Regions from separate parts of the Pseudomonas sp. PA1(2017) genome, predicted to be linked through region 1. Evidence: predicted binding sites of a transcription regulator. Region 1 holds the regulator's gene; the other holds the start of a gene.
The links. Region 1 encodes FliA, which starts transcription of late flagellar genes. Its sites were predicted from a motif close to CTAAAGTTTNNNNNNNNNNNGCCGNTAA; they were not measured.
Positions count from the first base shown of each region.

Region 1 (4,211 bases):
ATGCCGGCAAGGATCGTCAGCTGTTTGGCGCTGCGCCTGGCACGCCGCCGGTCGACAGCCTGGATGCGGTGCTGCAGCGTCAGCAGCAGAAACCGGCTGCGGCCTCGGTCGACCAGTCGGCGCTGGATTCCATGCGTTCCGAACTGCATGGCCTGCGTGAGCTGATCGAAATGCAGATGGGCTCGATGGCCTGGGGGCAGATGCAGGCTCGTCGCCCGCAGCAAGCCACCTTGTGGCGTCGCCTGCAGCGCATGGGGCTGCCCGCCGAGCTGGCGCGCACGCTGCTCGAGCGCGTGGCGTCGATCGCCGATCAGCGCCAGGCCTGGCGCATGGTCCTGGCGCATCTCGCGCATTCGATCCAGACCCCCAAGCAGGAGCCGATGGAAGAGGGCGGCGTGATCGCCCTGGTCGGCCCGGCGGGCATGGGCAAGACCACCACCCTGGCCAAGCTGGCCGCGCGCTATGTACTCAAGTACGGCGCTGCCAGCATCGCCCTGGTGAGCATGGACAGCTACCGCATCGGTGCCCAGGAGCAGCTCAAGACCCTGGGACGGATTCTTGGCGTCTCGGTGACCCAGGTCGACCCCGGGCAATCGCTGACCCAGGCGCTCGCACCGCTGGCCCGCAAGCGCGTGGTGCTGATCGATACTGCCGGCCTGCCGGCCAATGATCCGGCGCTGCGCATGCAGCTCGAAGCGCTGGCCAGTCGTGGCATCAACGCACGCAACTACCTGGTGCTGGCCGCTACCAGCCAGGCGCAGGTGCTCAAGGCGGCCTATCACAGCTACAAGCGCTGTGGGCTGGCCGGCTGCATTCTGAGTAAACTGGATGAAGCCGCCAGCATGGGCGAGGTATTGGGTCTGGCTATTGGCCACCGTCTGCCGGTAGCCTACCTGGCAGATGGCCCGCGCATTCCGGATGATGTCCACGTGCCGCGCAGTCACCAACTGGTCAGTCGCGCCGTTGGCCTGCAGGCGCCGGACGAGCCGAGTGAAGATACGATGGCCGATATGTTCGCCGGGCTTTATCAGAACCCGGCCAGGCAGGCCGGTTGAACGGGTTGAGTGTGGCGAAGCGCTGGTCGTGCTCGCCGCGACAGCGCACAATGGCTCCAGGGCCCACAGCGAAGTTTAGATAAGGTGTGTAGATAAGATGGGTATGCATCCCGTACAGGTGATCGCGGTGACTGGCGGCAAAGGCGGCGTTGGCAAGACCAATGTGTCGGTGAACTTGTCACTGGCGCTCGCCGATCTCGGTCGGCGCGTCATGCTCATGGATGCCGACCTGGGCCTGGCCAACGTCGACGTGCTGCTCGGCCTGACCGCCAAACGTACCCTGGCCGACGTCATCGACGGCCAATGCGATCTGCGTGACGTGGTCCTGCAGGGCCCCGGTGGCATTCGCATCGTGCCCGCCGCTTCGGGCACCCAGGCCATGGTGCAGCTCACGCCCATGCAGCACGCCGGCCTAATCCAGGCCTTCAGCGACATCAGCGACAACCTCGACGTATTGATCGTCGACACCGCTGCCGGTATCGGCGACTCGGTGGTCAGCTTCGTGCGTGCTGCCCAGGAAGTGCTGGTGGTGGTGTGCGACGAACCGACCTCCATCACCGATGCCTACGCGCTGATCAAGCTGCTCAATCGCGACCACGGCATGAACCGTTTCCGTGTGCTCGCCAACATGGCGCACAGCCCACAGGAAGGCCGCAATCTGTTTGCTAAGCTGACCAAGGTGACCGACCGTTTTCTGGATGTTGCGCTGCAGTATGTCGGCGCGGTGCCCTACGACGAGTCGGTTCGCAAGGCCGTACAGAAACAACGTGCGGTGTATGAGGCGTTCCCTCGTTCGAAGTGCGCGCTGGCGTTCAAGGCGATTGCCCAGAAGGTCGATGCATGGCCCTTGCCGGCCAACCCGCGTGGCCATCTGGAGTTTTTCGTGGAGCGCCTGGTGCATCAACCGACTGCAGACACGGCTGTATGACGACAGCCTCTGGACTCCGAATGTACAGCAAGGCACAAGCACGAGATTCACAGCATCAGTTGATCGAGCGCCACGCGCCGCTGGTAAAACGCATCGCCTACCACCTGCTGGCCCGTCTGCCCGCCAACGTGCAGGTCGACGACCTGATCCAGGCCGGCATGATCGGCCTGCTCGAAGCATCGCGTAAGTACGATGCTGGCAAGGGCGCCAGTTTCGAGACCTTTGCGGGCATTCGTATTCGCGGCGCCATGCTCGACGAAGTGCGCAAGGGTGACTGGGCGCCGCGCTCGGTACACCGCAATAGCCGCATGGTCAGCGATGCAATACGAAAAATTGAGGCCAGAACCGGTCGCGACGCTAAAGATCACGAGGTTGCTGCCGAACTCCAATTGAGTCTCGAAGATTACTACGGCATTCTTGGCGACACTTTGGGCAGCCGCCTGTTCAGTTTCGACGACCTCTTGCAGGAAGGCGAAAACGGCGGTCTGCAGGAAGACACGAGTTCCCTGCATCACGGGCCTTCGCATGAGCTGGAAGACAATCGTTTCCAGGCCGCGCTGGCCGATGCCATCAGTAATCTGCCGGAGCGTGAGCGGCTGGTGTTGTCGCTGTATTACGACGAGGAGTTGAATCTCAAGGAAATCGGCGAGGTACTGGGGGTGAGTGAGTCGCGGGTCAGCCAACTGCACAGTCAGTGTGCCGCGCGCTTACGGGCGCGGTTGGGGGAGTGGCGCGCATAGGAAATTGTTCAGGGGCTGGAGTTGGTCGAGCCAGCCCTTGCAGTAGATTGCAGGATTAGCAGGGCGCTGGACACACAGTGAACGCAGCAAAGCCGAGCGCAATGGTTTGCGGCGTTCTGCCAGGCCGGTTTCACGATTAATAAGCGCTGCACGTTGTTGCAGGCGTTTTAGGACTGTACGGAGGTCGACTTGGACAAGAACATGAAAATCCTCATCGTCGATGATTTCTCGACGATGCGACGGATCATCAAGAACCTCTTGCGTGATCTGGGGTTCACCAACACGGCCGAGGCCGATGACGGCACGACTGCGTTGCCGATGCTGCAGAGCGGTAGCTTCGATTTTCTGGTAACCGATTGGAACATGCCGGGCATGACGGGCATCGACCTGTTGCGCGCCGTGCGCGCCGACGAGCGACTCAAGCACCTGCCGGTGCTGATGGTCACGGCGGAAGCCAAACGCGATCAGATCATCGAGGCCGCGCAAGCCGGTGTGAATGGCTATGTAGTCAAGCCGTTCACTGCTCAGGTGCTCAAGGAAAAGATCGAGAAAATCTTCGAGCGAGTCAACGGCTGATGTCTGCCGCGAGGTTGTTATGGAACACCATGAATCTAACGAGGTTGACCTCGAGTCGACCCTGAAAAGCAATGCCCGCCAACTGGTCGACAGCCTCGAACAGGGCAACTTTGGCGAAGCCGTACAGCTGATCAACGAACTGAACAAGGCGCGCGACCGGGGGCTTTACCTCGAAGTCGGCAAGCTCACCCGTGAGCTGCACAACGCGATCGTCAACTTTCAGCTCGACCCGCGGGTACCGCACGCCAAGGAAATCTCGCAGATCTCCGATGCCACCGAGCGCCTGAACTATGTGGTGACCATGACCGAGCGTGCGGCCAACCGCACCATGGACCTGGTCGAGCAGAGTGCGCCGCTGGTCAATGACCTGAGCAGCGAAGCCGATTCGCTCGCCGAGGACTGGGGGCGCTTCATGCGCCGCGAGATGAGCGCCGACGCGTTCCGCGAGCTGGCCAAGCGTATCGAGCTGTTCCTGGCGCGCAGCCAGCGTGACACCAGCAAGCTGTCGGGTCATCTCAACGATATTCTGCTGGCGCAGGATTATCAGGATCTGACCGGTCAGGTGATCAAGCGCGTCACCCAGCTGGTGACCGAGGTCGAAAGCAATCTCCTCAAACTGGTGCTGATGGCCAGCCAGGTCGATCGCTTCGCGGGTATCGATCACAACCACGAAGAGTTGCGTGCCGAGCAAAACAAAGAAAAAAATCCGTCCCGCGGTGAAGGTCCGCAGATTCATGCCGATAAGCGTGATGATGTCGCCTCCAACCAAGACGACGTCGACGATTTGCTGTCCAGTCTGGGTTTTTAGGAGCACGTCATATGAGCTTCGGCGCCGATGAAGAAATCCTCCAGGATTTCCTGGTAGAGGCCGGCGAAATTCTCGAGCAATTGTCCGAGCAGTTGGTGGAGCTG
Region 1 is NZ_MSXU01000009.1:1,272,663-1,276,873, reverse strand. Features, by position in the region: gene flhF (flagellar biosynthesis protein FlhF) at 1-1,055, shown strand, start outside; gene fleN (flagellar synthesis regulator FleN) at 1,153-1,983, shown strand; gene fliA (RNA polymerase sigma factor FliA) at 1,980-2,723, shown strand; gene BVH01_RS12740 (chemotaxis response regulator CheY) at 2,925-3,299, shown strand; gene BVH01_RS12735 (protein phosphatase CheZ) at 3,319-4,107, shown strand; gene BVH01_RS12730 (chemotaxis protein CheA) at 4,119-4,211, shown strand, end outside.

Region 2 (4,211 bases), 470 kb from region 1:
CGAGTTGCGCCAGGCTGCGTGCAGTCTGGGCGCCCTGGCGGGTTTCGTCGGCGACGCTGTCCACCGCGCCAGCGATCTGGTGCACGCTGCGGTTGATCTCCTCGGCCACCGCGGTCTGCTCTTCGGCCGCGCTGGCGATCTGCGCGTTCATGGCGTTGATGGTGCCGATCAGCCCGGCGATGGCATCGAGCGAGGCACCGGCCTTGTTGGCCTGCTCGCTGGTGATGTCGCCGGCGTCGCTGGACTGGCGCATGGCATTGACCGCATCGCGCGTGCCGCTCTGCAGGCGATCGATCATGCCCTGGATTTCCTGGGTGCTCTGCTGGGTGCGGCTGGCCAGGGCGCGCACCTCATCGGCGACCACCGCGAAGCCGCGACCCGCCTCCCCGGCACGGGCTGCCTCGATGGCCGCGTTGAGCGCCAGCAGGTTGGTCTGCTCGGCGATCGAGCGGATCACGTCGAGCACGCTGACGATGGAATGCACGTCCTTTTGCAGGTTATCCAACGAGCTGCCGCTCCCGCGGATGTCGCCAACCAGCGAGTGAATGCGCGCGATGCTGCCATCCACCACCTGCTTGGCCGCCTGCCCTTCGCGGTCGGTCTGCTGCGCCGCTTCGGCGGCACCCTGCGCGCTTTTCGCCACTTCGTGGGCTGCGGCGGACATTTCGTTGATGGCGGTGGCAACCTGGTCGGTTTCATGGCGCTGGCGCTCCATGGCCTGCTCGGAACGTTGCGCCTGGGAAGCGACCTGGCCGACCAGCTCGGTCAGCTGACCGGTCATTTCGGTGATCTGCCGCACCAGGCCGTGCACCTTGTCGACGAAACGGTTGAACGAGCCGGCCAGCTCGCCCAGCTCGTCGCGGCTGGTGACCGGCAGGCGCTTGGTGAGGTCGCCGTCACCCGCGGCAATATCGTCGAGGTTGGCCTTGATCTGCTGCAGCGGACGCAGGAAGGTGTTGGCCAGGATGCCGCCGACCACGCCAAAGATCACCAGCAGCACCGCAGCGATCATCAGGATGCTGGTGATGATGGTGCTCACCCGCTGGTCGATCCCGGCGCGCACCTCGACGATCTGCGCCTCGACGCCATCCAGGTTCACCGCGGTGCCAAGCGCCATGTCCCACTTGGGCAGGTAGTAGCTGTAGGCGAGCTTGGGCACCTGGATCGCTTCGTTGCCGGGCAGCGGCGAGGAGTAATTGACGTAGTAGCTGTTGTCCTTGGCGACGCGCACCAGCTCGCGGTTCACGAACACGCCGTTGACGTCACGCCGGTCGCTGAGGTTCTTGCCCACGTCCACCGGGCTGTCGCTGCGAAACAGCCGCACCACGTTGGAGTCGTGGCCGAAGAAGTAGCCATCCTTGCCGTACTTGATCTTCGACAGGATGGCGATGGCCTGCTTGCGGCTTTCCAGGTCGCCGGCCGGCGCGGCGTCGTACAGGCTCTGCACGGAGCCCATGGCGATCGCGCTGTAGTTCTGCAGCTCGTTGCGCTTCTCATCGAACAGTCGCTCGCGGGTTTCGGTGACCTCCTGTTCCGCCAGGCCATACAGCACCTTGGCAGCGGCGCCACTGAGCACCACGGCGAACAGCAGAACGGGAATCAGGGCCAACAGCACGACTTTGGACTTCAAGGTCAGGCGCATTTTTGTTTTCCTTATGACCAGGCAAAGCCAGAGGGTGGCTTCTACTCAGGTCATCGGCAGCCGCTAGCGAACCTTAAGAGGCTCGTCTGCAGCTAGCGCAACACTGCGCCTGCTACAGCACCATCGCTGCAACCCAGCCGAACACCAGCAGCGGCAGGTTGTAGTGCACAAAGGTGGGTACAACGGTGTCCCAGATATGATTGTGCTGGCCGTCGACGTTGAGGCCAGCCGTGGGGCCCAGGGTCGAATCCGAAGCTGGCGAACCGGCATCGCCGATGGCGCCGGCAGTGCCGACGATGCACACCGTGGCCAGCGGGCTGAAGCCCAGTTGTACGCACAGCGGCACGAAGATCGCGGCGATGATCGGCACGGTGGAGAACGACGAGCCGATGCCCATGGTCACCAGCAGACCGACCAGCAGCATCATCAGCACGCCCAGGCCCTTGCTGTCGCCTATCCAGCCGGCGCTGGCGTCCACCAGGCCCTTGATCTCACCGGTTTCGCGCATCACTTCGGCGAACCCCGAGGCGGCGATCATGATGAAGCCGATCATCGCCATCATTTTCATGCCTTCGGTGAACAGGTCGTCGGTTTCCTTCCAGCGCACGATGCCCGAGGCGGAAAAAACCACGAAGCCCAGCAGCGCGCCGATGATCATCGAGTCGAGCCACAGCTGGGCGCCGAAGGCGATGGCCACCGCCACCCCGGCGACGATCAGGCTGCGCCGGTTGTAGCTGACGTCCACCCGCTCGGTGCGCTCGACCAGCGCCAGGTCGTAGCTGCGCTTGCCGCGGTAGCTGTAAAGCGCCAGCAGCAGGCCGGCGACCATGCCCATGGCCGGAATCAGCATGGCGTGGCTGACGTTCACGCCGCTCACGTCCACGCCGCTACGCACCACGTTGGCGAGCAGGATCTCGTTGAGAAAGATATTGCCGAAGCCCACCGGCAGGAACATGTACGGGGTGATCAGGCCGAACGTCAGCACGCAGGCGATCAATCGGCGGTCGATCTGCAAACGGGTGATCACGTACAGCAGCGGCGGCACCAGCAGCGGAATGAAGGCGATATGGATAGGCAGAATGTTCTGCGAAGAGATCGCCACGGCGAGCAGTAACCCGACCAGCATCCACTTCAGCGCACCGCCGCCGCGCTCGTCCTGGCGGCCGACCAGGGTCAGCGCCTTGTCGGCCAGCGCATGGGCCAGCCCGGATTTGGCGATTGCCACCGCGAAGGCGCCGAGCAAGGCATAGGACAGCGCCACGGTAGCGCCGCCGCCCAGGCCCTTGTTGAAAGCTGCCAGCGAACCGTCCATGCCCAGGCCGCCGATCATACCGCCGGCCAGCGCGCCGATGATCAGCGCCACCACGACGTGCACTCGGCAAAGGCTGAGAATCAGCATGATGCCGACGGCGGCGATAACTGCGTTCATGAAAGGCTCCTCGAATCACCGCGAGCGCGGCGCAATCAAAAAAGCGTCGCACTCTGCCGCAAGCTGACCTGGGTGTCAAAAATCGGCGCCAGGCGAGCTCTCGTCGAGCCCGGTTCTAAGCAAATAGCACAAACGTACTTTGCGCCTGGCGCCGCGGGCGTTAGCCTCTCGCCTCTTTCATCAACGGAGGATCCCATGCTCGATATCGTTCTGATCGCCGGCTCAAGCCGCCCCGACAGCCAATCCGCCAAGGTGGCCCAGTTCCTGCGCCAACGCCTGATCACCCTGGGCAAGACCAGTGCCGAGCTAAGCCAGGTCATCGACCTCGGCACCGGCCCGCTGCCGCTGTGGCCTGCGGAAGACAACGGCACCTGGGCCGACTATGGCTCGCGCCTGCAGCGTGCCGACGCCGTGGTGGTGATCGCGCCGGAGTGGAACGGCATGGCCGGCCCGGCGATCAAGAACTTCTTCATCTATGCCAGCAAGGCCGAGCTGGCGCACAAGCCGGGGCTGCTGGTGGGCGTGTCATCGGGTATCGGCGGCGGCAGCCCGATCGCCGAGCTGCGTAGCTCCAGCTACAAGAACTGCCGGATCAACTACCTGCCCGAGCACCTGATCGTCCGGTCGGTGACCAAGGTCCTCAACGACGAACAGCCGGCCAGCGAAGACGACAGCCGCATCCGCGCCCGTATCGATTACGCGCTGGATATCCTGGCCAAGTACGGCGAAGCGCTGAAACCGGTGCGCGCTGCCATCGACCTCAGCGATCCGGCATTCACCAACGGCATGTAAGCAACACGGCGGATCGCTCCAGGTGATCCGCCTGTGGCCTGGGTAGAGCGCAGCGAAACCCGGGAACCGCTGTCGGACGTGACTATCGCGCGCGCAGCGGCAGCTCGATTCTGACCTGCAAGCCGCCCAGGTCACTGTCGTGCAGCGACAAGGTGCCGTCCCAGGCATCGACGATATCGCGCACGATACCCAGGCCCAGGCCGTGCCCCGCGGTTTGCTCATCCAGGCGAATGCCGCGGCTGAGTACCTCCTCGCGGCGTTCACCGTCGATCCCCGGGCCATCGTCGTCGACGCTCAATACGTAGGCCGTATCGGTACGCTCGATGCGCAGGCGCACCTGGCTGTCGG
Region 2 is NZ_MSXU01000009.1:801,616-805,826, forward strand. Features, by position in the region: gene BVH01_RS10800 (methyl-accepting chemotaxis protein) at 1-1,642, opposite strand, end outside; gene BVH01_RS10805 (Na+/H+ antiporter family protein) at 1,755-3,071, opposite strand; gene BVH01_RS10810 (NADPH-dependent FMN reductase) at 3,267-3,863, shown strand; gene BVH01_RS10815 (sensor histidine kinase) at 3,946-4,211, opposite strand, start outside.
Region 2: BVH01_RS10800 (methyl-accepting chemotaxis protein) is a predicted target of FliA. The motif match lies at 1,693-1,720, and genes of this name have one in related genera.